DNA from 2 places in the Erwinia sp. 1181_3 genome. Region 2 is predicted to be linked to the other one. Evidence: predicted binding sites of a transcription regulator. Region 2 holds the regulator's gene; the other holds the start of a gene.
What was found. Region 2 encodes LexA, which represses DNA repair genes until DNA is damaged. Its sites were predicted from a motif close to TNCTGTATGTACATACAGNA; they were not measured.
Positions count from the first base shown of each region.

Region 1 (7,677 bases), on a different contig from region 2:
CGCGACGACCCCCTTGAAACGCTCCGGGGCCATATTAATGACGGTGCCCATCAGCAACCCACCGGCACTTCCGCCCATCGCATAGAGTTTTTCCGCATCGCCGTACTTTTTCTCCACCAGCGCATCGGTGATATCGATAAAGTCATGGAAGGTGTTCATTTTATTCAGCAGACGTCCATCGTCGTACCACTGCTGACCCATCTCACCGCCGCCACGAATATGCGTCAGGGAAAAGACAAACCCGCGATCCAACAGGCTGAGACGACTGGCGCTGAAATCAGCATCCATACTGCTGCCGTAAGAACCATAACCGTAAACCAGCAACGGGTTGGTTCCCGGCTGGTAGCTGTCTTTACGGTACACCAGTGAAACGGGGACCTCGACGCCATCACGCATGGTGATCCAGTGGCGTTCGCTGCGATAGCGCGCCGCATCAAACCCTTTCACTTCCGTCTGCTTAAGGACTTCACGCTCACCGGTGTCCAGGTCCAGTTCAAACAGCGTATCCGGCGTGGTCATGGATGAGTAGCCGTAGCGAACTTTGCTGCTGTCCGGCGTCGGGTTATGGCCAATCCAGGTCACATAGGCCGGATCGTCGAAGGCAATGCTGGTGCTCTCACCGCTTTGCCAGTTTATCTGACGCAGGCTGGTCAGCCCCTGCTGACGCTCTTCCACCACCAGCCAGTCGCGGAACAGCGTATAGCCTTCCAGCACAGTCGTATCCCGTGGCGCAATCAGCGGCTGCCACTGCTGCTCATCTGCACTGTCGCTGCGGTACAACCCGAAGTTCTTGCCATCCCGGTTGGAACGCACATAGAACTGCCCCTGATAATGGTCCACGCTGTACTCATGATCTTTACGCCGCGCAGAGAACAGCTGGGGCTGAGCATCGGCATCAGCGGCATCCAGCAACAGGATCTCACTGGTGGTGCTGCTGCCGAGAGCAATCGCCACAAACTCTTCGGACGTGGTTTTGTAAACGCTGACGTAGAAGGTGTCATCTTCCTCTTCATACACCAACTGATCCTGCTGCTGCGGCGTGCCCAGCGTATGCCGCCATACCTGATACGGCAGCAGCGTCTTTTTATCTTTCAGCACATAGTAGAGGGTTCGCGAATCACTGGCCCACGTCATCGCGGAGGAGACGCCTTCCAGCACTTCCGGGTACCACTCGCCGTTCTCAAGGTTGCACAGACGAATGCCGTACACCCGGCGTGACAGGAAGTCTTCTGCCACGGCCATTTTCTGGTTATCCGGGCTGATCGCCACGCCGCCCAGGGTATAAAACTCATGGTCAGCAGCACGCTGATTGCCATCCAGCAGCGTATCCCAGTGGTCCGGCGTCTTCGTGTCGGCGGGCTGACGGGCGTAAATCGTGTATTCATTCCCCTCTTCATAGCGGCTCTGATAACGATATCCCCGCTTCACATAAGGCACCGAATGGTCACGGGCAGGAATGCGGTCGATGATCTCCTGCAACAGCTCCGCCTGTAAGGCCTGCTGCGGCAGCAACTGTTGCTGACAGTAGTCGTTCTCAGCCCGCAGATAAGCAAGCACCTCTGGCGCTTCGCGCTCGTCGTCGCGCAGCCAGTAATAATTATCGATACGGGTATCACCGTGCAGGGTCATCTGATGGGGAATTTTATTCGCTTTAGGAGGTGTCATAGTCTCTTCGCAGTTGCTGTGCCTGTGTGTAAGGTTGGCAGCAACCAGACTGATTAACAAGCCGTTATCAGTGCAACAACGTGCTTTTCAGGGGATTTTTTTGCGCGGGTGACAGTGTTCACCCGCGAAGGATTAACTGATCTATCAGGCAGGGAGCTTCTGCTTCTCGGCACGAATGTCGGTTTCAATCGACTGACGCACGTCCTGTGGGATTTTCAAGGCATCGCCCAGCGCCTGCAAATAGCTGCGCTCCATAAAGTGGTCAACATCGATGACAAGGTTGCTGAGGAAATAGACCTCCAGCGCTTCTTCTTCGTTTTTCACATCGGCCGCCAGCTTCTGCGGATCAAGCGGAGAGTCAATGGCACGCTGCACCAGCTGCTCGCCCTGCGCACCTAAACCAGACTGGCGAATATGTTCATCAATGGCTTTACGCTCATCGTTGTCGATATGGCCGTCACTTTTGGCCGCAAAGACCAGCGCTTCAATCAGACGCTCGGCGCGACGGTCGACCGGGGAGCTCTGCTGACCAAACTCAGGCTGATCCTGATGGGTTTCACTGACACGCTGTTTGTACTTATTCCACAACAGGGCACCCGCAGCAGCACCGCCGCCGATGATTACGGCGTTCTTCCCGTACTTCATCAACAGGTTGCGGGAAGATTTACTGGCAATCAGCAATCCCGCCAGGCCACCGAGTGCACCGGGGGCCAGCATTTTGCTCAGCCCTTCTCCGCCAGAGGAGGATTTGCCTGCCTTGCCTAATACCGTCTGAATCTGTTGCAGCCAGTTGCTCATAGTCAGTCCTTCATTACCCGAAAACACCACAATAAAGCAGCACACGTCAGGAAACGTCAAACGATGAAAAGGCTGTAAAATTTCCCGTTGTTTCCAGCGGCAGATGGACAGATATCCTGCAGTCAGTCGTGGATAAGTTGTTGGATGGTTGCATTGCCTCTACCCTGAAAAGGAAATTACGCAGAGGAGAATCGATACAAATGGCATTTTCGGCGAACCCATTGTTTATCAATACCATCCTGCTCGGTGGCAGCAGTGAAGAGAAACTGCGTGCAGCTGCAGCGGCGGGTTTCAGTCAGGTGGAATTGTGGCAGCAGGATGTGAGTGAAGCCGTGGGCGATGCCGCCGCGCTGGCCGATCTCTGCCAGCAGCTTTCCCTCGGGCTGACGGATTACCAGGTGCTGCTGGATTTTGATGGGGCGCCAGAGAGCCTGCGTGAGGATAAACGGCATGAAGCCTTACAGATGATGGCAACGGCGCAACGCCTTGGCGCATCAACGCTGTTGGTGCCGGCATCCACTCATCCGCACTGTTGCACAGAACGTATCGAAGCGGATTTACGCTGGCTGGTGCAGCAGGCGGCAGATCATGGCCTGCGCGTAGCGTATGAGGCGATGGCCTGGAGCCAGCATATTAATAACACCGCCCAGGCATGGCAGCTTATCCAGCAAATTGACGCACCCAATCTGGGGCTGGTGGTGGATGCTTTTCATATTTTTGTACGCCAGAGAACGCTGGAAGACCTGGCCGGTATTCCGGCAGAGAGGATTTTTCTGGTGCAGTTGTCCGATCTGAATGAGCAGCCGGATGCAAAGCATCTGGTCGATACGGCCCGGCATCACCGATTGTTACCCGGTGAGGGCCAATACCCACTGAAGGCGCTGTTAGCGCATTTGCAGCAGATCGGTTACGAGGGGCCAATAGGCCTGGAAGTATTTAACGATCAACGCCACGCTGCTGACCCGCTGGCAACGGCACAGGCAGCGATGGCGTCATTGCGCAGTGTGCTGAGCACATAATGATCTGAACGGCTGATCAGAAAAAAGATCAGCCACAGCAGGGGCGGGTTACACCGCGCGCAGTTTGCCTTCATCAGATGCGTCGCTGTTATCAGCCGCACTGCTCTCTTCAGGCAGTTTACCGGTGCGGAGGATCTGTTGCAGCGCGTCTTTATTTTCCGCCATAAACAGCCCCAGCGCTTCACCCTGCTGTTCTTCCATTTCCAGCGGGCTGGCGGTCAGCCAGTCGGCAAAGACTTCCGCCAGGTCGAGCATCTTGTCGTAAGCATCGGCTTCTTTCTTGCTGGCAAATGTCATCTTTTCCTCACCTTTTCTGACGACAACGTATTTGATTTCAACAGCCATGATTTTCGTCCTGTTTAACTGTATTTTTATACAGTGTAGCAGCGTCGCTTTTTTCACTCAAGCGTAAAGTGCGGATGATTACGCAAACGTTTTCGTTTATACTTCGCGCGTTTTTTTCAATCCATTCAGGTAGAGATTATGACAACTCTTGGAACTGCGCTGCGCCCTAATGCAACCCGTGTAATGCTGCTGGGATCCGGTGAACTGGGCAAAGAAGTAGCGCTGGAATGCCAGCGTCTGGGTGTGGAGGTGATCGCCGTGGATCGCTATGCCGATGCCCCTGCGATGCACATTGCCCACCGCAGCCATGTGATCAATATGCTGGATGGCGCAGCCCTGGCCGCACTGGTCGCGCAGGAAAAGCCGGACTTCGTGGTGCCGGAAATTGAAGCGATCGCCACCGATATGCTGATCGAACTGGAAAAACAGGGACAGCACGTAGTGCCGACCGCACGCGCCGCGAAACTGACCATGAACCGTGAAGGTATTCGCCGCCTTGCTGCGGAAGATCTGGCGTTGCCGACGTCATCCTACCGCTTTGCCGACAGCCGCGAGGCTTTCCTGGCCGCCGCTGATGAGATCGGTTTCCCGTGCATCGTAAAACCCGTGATGAGTTCTTCCGGTAAAGGGCAGAGTTTTATCCGTGAAGCCGCACAGCTGGATGCTGCATGGGAATATGCACAACAGGGTGGCCGTGCCGGTGCCGGTCGGGTGATCGTTGAAGGCGTGGTGAAGTTTGATTTCGAAATTACCCTGCTGACCATCAATGCTGTCGACGGCATTCACTTCTGCGCGCCTATCGGACATCGTCAGGAAGATGGCGACTATCGCGAATCCTGGCAGCCGCAGCAGATGAGCGAGCTCGCACTGAAACGTGCGCAGGAGATTGCTGAAAAAGTGGTGAATGCACTGGGTGGACGCGGTCTGTTTGGCGTTGAGCTGTTTGTTTGCGGTGATGAGGTGGTGTTCAGTGAAGTGTCGCCACGCCCGCATGATACCGGCATGGTCACGCTGATTTCTCAGGACGTCTCCGAGTTCGCGCTGCATGTGCGCGCGTTCCTCGGTCTGCCCATTGGCGGCATCCGTCAGTACGGTCCGGCGGCATCAGCAGTGATCCTGCCAGAGCTGGACAGCAACAATGTGCAGTTCGCCAACCTGTCTGCTGCACTGGGCGCCGGGCTGCAACTGCGCCTGTTTGGCAAGCCAGAAATTCAGGGCAAACGCCGTCTTGGTGTGGCACTGGCAACGGGCAATGACGTGGAAGAGGCGGTGCAGCGTGCCATCAGTGCCGCTGCCAGCGTAAAAGTCAGCGGCTGACAGACCTGCGGATTATTCAAGGGGCGGAATTCCGCCCCTTGTGGTTTTATCGCGCCCCGGCAACGGCTTCCTGCGCCAGGCGGGTAATACGGTCATAATCCCCCGCTTCCAGCGCATCCGCTGGCACCAGCCACGACCCACCAATACATAGCACACTTTTCAGCGCCAGGTAGTCGCGGTAGTTAGCCGGCGAGATGCCGCCCGTCGGGCAAAAACGTACTTGTGGGAAAGGCCCGCCAATCGCCTGTAAGGCTTTCACGCCGCCGTTAGCTTCCGCCGGGAAGAATTTAAACTCACGCAGACCATAATCAAGACCGGTCATCAATTCAGACACGGTGCTGATTCCCGGGATCAACGGCACTGGGCCGTCTACAGCGGCTCTGAGCAACGGCTCGGTCAGGCCCGGGCTGATGATAAACTGCGCGCCCGCATCGGTGACTTCTTTCAACTGCTGCGCGTTCAACACGGTGCCTGCCCCAACAATCGCTTCAGGCACTTCTCTCACCATGGCCTTCAGGGCATCCATCGCGCAGGGCGTGCGCAGCGTCACTTCCAGCACACGCACACCACCCGCTACCAATGCTTTCGCCATCGGAACAGCATGCTCAAGCTTGTTCACCACGATCACCGGCACAACCGGGCCTGTTTTCAGAATCTGTTCAGCGCTTGTTTTCCAGTTACTCATCAACGACGTTCTCCTGTCTGGCCTGCCTTCCGTCCTGGTGGATCGTAGCAGGCAAAAGTGACGCTCGCGGCGTCAGGAAGTGATTATGCGATCTACCATACAGGAGAAGCACCGCGAGCGTCTACGCGATCGTTGTGTTTTTAAAATGCAGGTTCATTTTTTATGAAGCCGTATTTTGCCCACAAAAAAGCCCGCCGAAGCGGGCTTAACCTGTCAGGACAGATTACTCGAATTCATTCCACGACCGACCATCACGGGTAATCATGGCCACGGAAGCCACAGGCCCCCATGTTCCCGCCTGATAAGGCTTAGGTGCTTCTTTATCGGAAGACCAGGCATCCATAATGGAGTCAACCCATTTCCAGGCTTCCTCAACTTCGTCACGACGCACGAACAGGGCCTGGATACCGCGCATGGTTTCCAGCAGCAGGCGCTCATAGGCATCCGCCAGATGCGACTGATTGAAGGTTTCTGAGAAGCTCAGATCCAGCTTGGTGGTTTGCAGGTTATGTTTGTGATCCAGCCCTGGCACTTTGTTCAGGATCTGAATATCCATGCCTTCATCCGGCTGCAGACGAATGGTCAGTTTGTTCTGTGGCAGTTCCTGCCAGGTGTCTTTAAACAGGTTAAGTGCCGGGTTTTTGAAATACACCACCACTTCTGAACACTTTGTTGGCAGACGCTTGCCGGTACGCAGATAGAACGGAACACCAGCCCAGCGCCAGTCGTCGATGTCCACGCGGATGGAAACAAAGCTTTCGGTGGTGCTGGATTTGTTCGCCCCCTCTTCTTCCAGATAGCCAGGGACTTTTTTGCCCTGTACAAAACCGGAGGTGTACTGACCGCGTACGGTTTTTTCACGCACGTTGGTGTGATCGATACGACGAAGGGAGCGCAGAACTTTCACTTTTTCGTCGCGAATGCGATCCGCAGAGAGATCGGCTGGCGGCGACATGGCCACCATGGTCAGCACCTGTAACAGATGGTTCTGGATCATATCGCGCATCTGGCCCGCTTTATCGAAGTAACCCCAGCGGCCCTCGATCCCCACTTCTTCCGCCACGGTGATCTGCACGTGATCGATGGTACGGTTATCCCAGTTAGAGGCAAACAGGGAGTTAGCAAAACGCAGCGCCAGCAGGTTGAGTACCGTCTCTTTACCGAGATAGTGGTCAATGCGGAACACCTGGTTCTCTTCGAAGTATTCACCCACCTGGTCGTTAATCTCGCGCGATGTTGCCAGAGACGTACCCAGTGGTTTTTCCATCACAACGCGTGCAGGTTGCGCATTCAGCTTCGCTTCACCCAGGCCCTTACAGATGGCTCCGAAGGTGCTTGGCGGCATCGCGAAGTAGTTAATGGTGACGCGTTTTTTCTGGTCGAGCATTTTTCCCAGACGAGGGAAATGGCTGCGGTCATCCACATCCAGGTTGCAGAAATCGAGACGGCTGCTGAGTTTATCCCACAGCGCTTCGTCGATCTTCTCCTTCATAAAGGTTTCCAGTGCCTCACGCACCACCTTGGTATAAGCAGCCTTATCCCATTCCGCACGGCCAACGCCGATAATGCGTGAATCTTCATGGATCTGACCGGCTTTTTCCAATTGATACAGAGAGGGCAACAGTTTCCGGCGCGCAAGATCGCCTTTGGCACCGAAAATTACCAGATCGCATGCCTGGGCTGTTTGTGTAACCGCCATTTCATTCTCCTCGTTGCAGGATTAGCCTGTCCCTGAGATTCCGTAGTCGGACAGACTCTTATTGTAATTTTGTTTCAATACAATGTACTGCTTTTGCCTGCTCCTCGTAAACCAGGGGAGGCCACTGCGGCACAATGTATTCAATCAAT
Region 1 covers NZ_VTDE01000001.1:241,548-249,224, forward strand. The annotation lists gene FY046_RS01115 (S9 family peptidase) at 1-1,665, opposite strand, end outside; gene FY046_RS01120 (tellurite resistance TerB family protein) at 1,810-2,463, opposite strand; gene FY046_RS01125 (sugar phosphate isomerase/epimerase family protein) at 2,664-3,482, shown strand; gene FY046_RS01130 (YebG family protein) at 3,531-3,827, opposite strand; gene purT (formate-dependent phosphoribosylglycinamide formyltransferase) at 3,966-5,144, shown strand; gene FY046_RS01140 (bifunctional 4-hydroxy-2-oxoglutarate aldolase/2-dehydro-3-deoxy-phosphogluconate aldolase) at 5,191-5,829, opposite strand; gene zwf (glucose-6-phosphate dehydrogenase) at 6,053-7,528, opposite strand.
Region 1: a site for LexA is predicted at 3,844-3,863, ahead of FY046_RS01130 (YebG family protein). Genes of this name have one in related genera too.

Region 2 (7,677 bases):
TGGGCGGTGCTGGTGGCGGGTGTGTTTTTTGTCCATCAGCAGAAGCTGATTGCCGGACGTCAGCGCGATCGCTGTTTCCAGGCCTTCCTGAATAATAACTGGGTAGGGTTGGTGCTGTTCGTTGGCGTGGTACTGGGGATCGGATAAAACGCGTAGGGGCCGATCATCTGTTTCGATCGGCCCACCACACTGACATCAATCGTGCTCTACGGCACTCTCAATGGTCATTCTCACATCCTGAGTTATCAGCTCTGCCAGCAGTTGATAAACCTGCTGTGTCTGCTCAACCTGAGCATCACCGGAATCGCTGATATAGCCTTCATCACGCAGCGTTAACACCAGCGATGTAAACACCGCTTTGTCGAAGAACTCCGGCGCGTTAATACCATGCAGCACGGACAGACGCTGTGCCATGGTACGGCTCTCTTTTTCCAGCGTGCCACGGTTAATTGCGGGTTTCGCGCTGAGGATAGAGAAGGTAATCGAGTAACGTTGCAGGGTTTCGCGCACGCCGGCAGCCAGCAGTTGCAGGGTACGGAAACGACCGGCACTCAGACGCAGACTACTCTCTTCAGCAATCAACAGCCCCTGACGGGCCATTTCAGCCACCAGTGAGTCGAGTACCTGGCCCAGTTCATCGGTGCTCCAGCGCAGGAAAAGCTCACTCTTCAGCATTGGGTAGATCACCGTGACCTGGCGCAGAAGCTCGGCGCGGGTGATTTCACGGTGCTGCATCAGAATGGCGGCAATCAGCGACGGCATCACCAGCATGTGATGAATGTTGTTGCGATAGTAGGTCATCAGCACGGCCTGCTCACGCGGCAGTACCACGATCTCGCCGATGCTATCCTGCTCCAGCTCGAATTTGTTCATGCTCAGCGCATGTTCCAGCAGTGCCTCTGGCGTCATATCCGGCACGGTGGAATCAGGCGAGTACGGCACATTGCGCAGCAGTTGCACATAACAGTCGAGCTGTTCGGTCAGCTGCTCGCGGGTCATCGAACGCTGGCGTGATGCCAGCAGCGCAGTCACACACAGGTTCATGGCATTGGCTGCCCCTGCATTGTTAATCCGCACCATGACTTTCTGCGCGATGTCGTTCACGGCCGGGGTTAACCAGGCTGGACGCTGAGCTTCAATAGGATCGATAGCCTCACGCCACTCTGGTACCTGCTGATTCAGATACGCGACCAGCGGCAGCGGCTCACCAAAGTTCACATAGCCCTGACCGAGATTACGCAGCTTACGCAGCCCGCGCACCATCGACATAAAGCCTTCTTTCTCTTTGGTCGCACCGCGCAGCTCTTTGGCGTAAGTTCCCACTTCCATCACGTGTTCGTAACCGATGTAAATCGGTACCAGCGTAATAGGGCGGTTACCTCCACGCAGCATCGCCTGAATCGTCATCGACAGGGTGCCGGTTTTCGGATCCAGCAGGCGGCCTGTACGTGAACGGCCGCCTTCCACGAAGTATTCGACGGAATAGCCACGGGTGAACAGCTCACCAAGGTATTCACGGAACACCGTGGAGTAGAGCTTATTGCCCTTGAAGGTACGACGAATAAAGAAAGCGCCCAGGCGACGGAAAATCGGGCCCGCTGGCCAGAAGTTCAGGTTGATCCCGGCTGCAATATGCGGCGGCACCAGACCCTGGTGATACAGCACATAGGAGAGCAGCAGGTAGTCCATATGGCTGCGATGGCAGGGCACGTAGACAATCTCATGTCCGTCCTGTGCCAGCTGGCGCACGCGCTCACCGCCGTTAACGTTAATCCCCTGATACAGCTTGCTCCAGGTCCAACCCATGATACGGTCGGTCAGACGAATCGCTTCGTAAGAGAAGTCAGCGGCGATCTCTTCCATCAGCTCAACGGCATTCTGCTGGGCTTTTTCATGGGAGATTTTTTTGCTGCGTGCTTCGTCTTCAACCGCTTTGGCGATCGCTTTAGACTGCAACAGCTTGTTGAACAAGTCCTGGCGCACAGGCAGACGCGGCCCCACGGCCGCTAAACGCTGGCGGGCAAAGTGCATACGCGCCACACGGGCCAGCTTCTGCGCGATGATTTTATCTGTACCGTGCTCGGTGGCCATATGGCGCAGCGATACCATCGGTGAGAAGCGCACAAAACTGTCACGTCCCAGCCAGATGACGGCAAAGAATTTCTGGATACCATTCAACATGCGCAGATGCGGCTGTTCGTCACCCTGTACCTCACGGCCCGGCGCACGACCAAACATCACTGATACCGGCACCATTTGCACATCCAGATCGGGATGATTGCGGTGCAGATCGAGATAATCGTGGAACAGCTTGACCGACTCAAGATTCGGAACAAAGTACGGGAACAAGCGCGGGCCATCATGAATAAACACATGGCGTGGCAATACCGTACCGTCGATCTCCAGAGGTTCCAGAGGATCGGGCAGGTCTTGTTTGCGACACTGCTCACGCAGTGCAAGGAGATCGGCCTTTGAATCATAAGGCAGCACATACATAATAGGGCGCGACGTATCAAGCCCGAGTTCGGCAACCGGCTCAGCCGGAATTGCTTTACTTTTTACCAGTAGTTTTACTGGAAGATTCAATAAGTTATAATATAATTTACGCCAACCTGACATAGACAACATGAAGCCTCTTGTTAGCAAAGCGCCGCAAGCATACCAGAAAGCGCCAACAGAATCTGTGGTGTTAAAAAACCTGTAGTTCCACTCATTGACGTTAAACTTCTCAAAGGGTTCCCTGATTATGGCAAATAATGTCACCGGACTGACGCGAATCATAAAAGCAGCCGGGTATTCGTGGAAAGGCATCCGCAGCGCGTGGCAGCATGAAGCCGCTTTTCGTCAGGAAGCCGTCGCGGCGATCATTGCGATTATCATTGCCTGCTGGCTGGACGTAGATGCCATTACCCGTGTGCTGCTGATTGGCTCGGTCATGCTGGTCATCATTGTCGAAATACTCAACAGTGCCATCGAAGCGGTCGTCGACCGTATCGGCAGTGAAATACACCCCCTTGCAGGCCGGGCCAAAGATATGGGTTCTGCGGCCGTGCTGTTGACTATCTTGCTGGCAATTTTTGTTTGGATCATGCTGTTAGTGCCACATTTGCGATGAGTTTTCCAAAAATCGCCACAAACTGCATTTCGCCCAACTTTAGGTTTTCAATGTCTAAATACCTGTATATACTCACAGTCGACTGTATAAACAACCAGGGGGCGGAATGAAAGCACTAACGGCGAGGCAGCAGCAGGTTTATGACCTGATTCGCGACCACATTAATCAAACTGGTATGCCGCCGACGCGCGCAGAGATCGCTGCGCAACTTGGTTTCCGTTCCCCGAATGCGGCTGAAGAACACCTGAAGGCCTTAGCCCGTAAAGGCGTGATTGAGATCGTTTCTGGTGCTTCCCGCGGTATTCGCCTGATGATGGAAGAAGAAGACGGTCTTCCACTGATTGGCCGGGTTGCCGCCGGTGAGCCACTGTTGGCAGAGCAGCACATTGAAGGGCACTACAAAGTTGACCCTGACCTGTTCAAGCCTGGCGCTGATTTTCTGTTGCGCGTCAGTGGGATGTCGATGAAAGACATCGGTATTATGGACGGCGATCTGTTAGCGGTACATAAAACGGAAGATGTGCGTAATGGGCAGGTTGTGGTTGCGCGCATTGATGACGAAGTGACAGTGAAACGCCTGAAAAGGCAGGGTAATACGGTGCAACTTTTACCAGAAAACCCGGACTTCAAACCTATCATTGTCGACCTGCGTCAGCAAACGCTGACTATTGAAGGTCTTGCTGTCGGCGTTATTCGCAACGGCAACTGGCTGTAATCGTTACTCCCCGCTAAATCCTGCGCGCTGCTTCTGTGGCGCGTATTATCATCTGTAATCGCTTTAGCTCTGATGGGTTCTGATGAAACTGCTCACCTCTGCGGATAAAAGCCTCTGGCGGCTGGCGCTGCCGATGATCCTTTCTAATATTACCGTGCCACTGCTTGGTCTGGTCGATACCGCCGTGATCGGCCATCTTGATAGCCCGACGTATCTTGGTGGGGTGGCGATCGGCACAACCGTAACCAGCTTCCTGTTTATGCTGCTACTGTTTCTACGCATGAGCACCACCGGGCTGACTGCCCAGGCATTTGGAGCCAGTGATAAATCCGCACTGGCACGTGCATTGATGCAGCCGCTGCTGCTCGCTTTGCTGGCCGGCCTGCTGTTTATCCTGCTAAGAACACCCATCACTCACTTTGCTCTGGGCCTGACCGGTGGCAGCGAAGACGTTCTGCACCAGGCGGCACTGTTTATGCAGGTGCGCTGGCTCAGTGCTCCCGCAACGTTGGCCAATCTCGTGCTGCTTGGCTGGCTCCTTGGGGTGCAGTATGCGCGTGCCCCTGTGATCCTGCTGGTGGTGGGTAATCTGGTCAATATCCTGCTGGATCTGTGGTTTGTTATTGGCCTGAAGTGGGGTGTACAGGGCGCGGCAGCGGCTACCGCAATAGCTGAATATGTCAGTTTTATTGTTGGTCTGCTGCTGGTATGGCGGGTGATGAAACTGCGTGGTCTGTCAGTAAGGTTGATGCTGAGTGCCTGGCGCGGTGATGTGGGGCGCCTGCTGCGCTTAAATCGCGACATCATGCTGCGTTCTCTGTTGTTGCAAATCTGCTTTGCGTCGCTGACTATCTTTGGTGCCCGTATGGGGAATGATGTGGTGGCGGTCAACGCGGTATTGCTGATGTTCCTCACCTTTACCGCCTATGCACTGGATGGCTTCGCCTATGCGGTTGAGGCCTGTTCTGGAGAAGCCTATGGCGCGCGCGACAGTAAGCAGTTACTCAGCGTCTGGCATGCTGCCTGTCGGCAGTCGTTACTAGTTGCAGCAGGGTTTTCTCTATTTTATGCCCTGTTTGGTGAGCAAATTATCGCGCTGCTGACGTCTCTGGAACCGCTTCGCCAGCTTGCCGATCGGTATTTATGGTGGCAGGTGCTGATGCCATTAGCGGGTGTGGGCTGTTATTTGCTGGATGGGATGTTTATCGGTGCCACCCGCGCCAGTGAGATGCGCAACAGTATGGCCGTCGCAGCACTGGGCTTTGGTTTGGCGCTGTTTAGCGTGCCGTGGCTGGGTAACCATGGTCTGTGGCTGGCAGTCACGTTGTTCCTGCTGCTGCGCGGTGTCTCCCTGTGGGTCATCTGGCGTCGTCACTGGCGTAAGGGAACCTGGTTCGCGCAGTGACACATTTGGTTACGTAACGCGCCGCTTCGCTAGTTCACTGAATTCTAGGTGTTTTTAGTGATTTCTACCGCTTTTGCCAGCGGGTTAACGGCCAGTGCGTGGTTTCTCTACTACAATTATCTTTGTCTCAGGCAAATAACCAGATGATTGTCTGGTTTAACAGTTGGTTTTTGAGGCATTAAAGCTGTTTTAACCCAAGGTAGAGGAATCACATTATGAATAAAGACGAAGCCGGCGGTAACTGGAAACAGTTTAAAGGTAAAGTGAAAGAACAATGGGGTAAGCTGACCGATGATGACCTGACGGTCGTTGAAGGTAAACGCGATCAGTTGGTGGGTAAAATTCAGGAACGCTACGGCTATCAGAAAGATCAGGCCGAAAAAGAGCTGAGTGATTGGGAAACCCGTAACAACCACCGCTGGTAAAAACAGCGGACCCTTTCAGGACGATGCTCCTACCCAGGCACAAGGACAGTGCCACTCACCTCTTTCTCCTCCCTCACAAAATTTGACTAACGCCCGCGTTTTTTACTCTGCACACTATGATCGTGCTGGCACGCATCCTGATGGGTGCAGGCTTCAATCTCCCCGCATTTTTCACAGAAACCATGCGCCTCAATCACGCTATGTCCCAGGGTAAAACCGGACTTCAGGGCCAGCGATTTCAAAATATCTTCCACGCCATTAGCATGCTGCTCGGCCACTGAACCGCAGCGGTCACAAATCAGCATGGCTGAGGTGTGTGACGGTTCTTCAAAGTGATGACAAACCACATAGCTGTTGGTGGACTCCACGCGATGGATAAAGCCCTGCTCCAGCAGGAAGTCCAGCGCACGGTAGATGGTAGGAGGCTTTGCCTGAGGTTCAGAGGCACGCAGTAAGTCCAGCAGATCGTAGGCGCTGATGGCCCCATTCTGCTCACTCATCAAACGCAGAACTTCAAGACGCTGCGGCGTGAGTCGCACGCTGCGTTGCTGACAGATAACTTCCGCCTGCGACAGGATTTTTTCAGCACTGGTCATATTCATTGTTCCCCCTCAGGCCATATCAGGATGTTATTTTATCACGTCTGCAACAAAACGCCGAGTTCACCTTCAGGCGGCCCTCTGTCACGTGCACAGACTCAACCCTTTACTGGTATTGCTGATAAGTGCAGAAGGTAAAAAAAATTTAATCATTGTTTTGAGTGCACCAGGGCCATTATTTTTTAATGCAGTATCGTTAATCTGATTTGCAGGGCTTAAGGTTCATGACTACCTTTTGCAAAGGGCTGTGTGCGTTTGGTACTGAAATAAACAGATGCAAAACGTTCAACTGTTAGCGTGATAACAGATTAATAAAATGGCAATGACCTGATAAGCCCACTCATCTTCTCTCAATTCACAGCAATGAAATGGTGCCTTTATGTTCATTATTCAGGCATTCGGTTATGCGTGTCTTTGCGCATTCGCTTTTTCATTTTTTTATGGTGGGTTTGGGGTCAATGGCAAATAAATTCAATAAATTAATCGGTTTTTCCGCACCAGTGGTATTACCCGCTCTGTTGTTTACTCCGCTGAGTGCGCTTGCCGCCGGTAACTATTTCGATGCCCGCAATGATGCGATGGGCGGGGTGGGGGTTGCCTCTTCCAGCTACGGTTCGGCGGTGCTGGCGAACCCGGCGCTGATGACCAAAGCAAAACCGGAAGACAGCGTCAGTATTATCCTGCCAGCCGTCGGTGCGCAGATCAGCGACAAAGGAAAACTGGTCGATAAGGTGGATGACCTGACCAATGCTGTCGACAGTTACAAAGACCTGGCGAATAACTTCGTCTTCCCCACGGATATCCCCCGCGCCCAGTCGGCTGCCGGTGATCTAGCCGATCGTCTGCGCGAGATCAAAGGGCAGAAGGCATGGGCAAATGCCGGTGCTGCATTTGCAGTGACGGTTCCGAATGAGGTTCTGCCTTTCGCGTTTGTCACCAAAGCTTACGGTACGGCTTCCGTGGTAACCGATGTCACGCAAAGCGACATCGATTATCTGCAAGGTATTGCCGATGGCAATAACATTCCGACGACGGCGGGACTGAACAGCCTGACTTCTGCCGGACTGGGACGTGCAGCGGTGGTTTACGATATGGGGATCGCCGTCGCGCATGAGTTCGATTTCGGTGGTCAGCCGGTGTCGCTGGGCATCACGCCAAAGCTGCAAAAAACCACGCTGTATAACTACAGCGCCTCGGTATACAGCTATGACAAGTCAGACTTCACCAACGGCAATTATAAAAATACCAACACCGGGTTTAACCTGGATGCGGGCGCCTCAACCGACCTCGGTGAAAACTGGACGCTGGGCCTGAGCGCGCAGAACCTGATCTCACGTGATATTGATACCAAAGAGGTCAGCGGCTACAAGGATACCTATCAAATCCGTCCGCTGGTCACCTCCGGCGTGGCATACCAT
Region 2 covers NZ_VTDE01000009.1:132,832-140,508, reverse strand. The annotation lists gene ubiA (4-hydroxybenzoate octaprenyltransferase) at 1-147, shown strand, start outside; gene plsB (glycerol-3-phosphate 1-O-acyltransferase PlsB) at 196-2,619, opposite strand; gene FY046_RS19025 (diacylglycerol kinase) at 2,747-3,115, shown strand; gene lexA (transcriptional repressor LexA) at 3,222-3,830, shown strand; gene dinF (MATE family efflux transporter DinF) at 3,913-5,235, shown strand; gene FY046_RS19010 (CsbD family protein) at 5,451-5,660, shown strand; gene zur (zinc uptake transcriptional repressor Zur) at 5,747-6,256, opposite strand; gene FY046_RS19000 (conjugal transfer protein TraF) at 6,718-7,677, shown strand, end outside.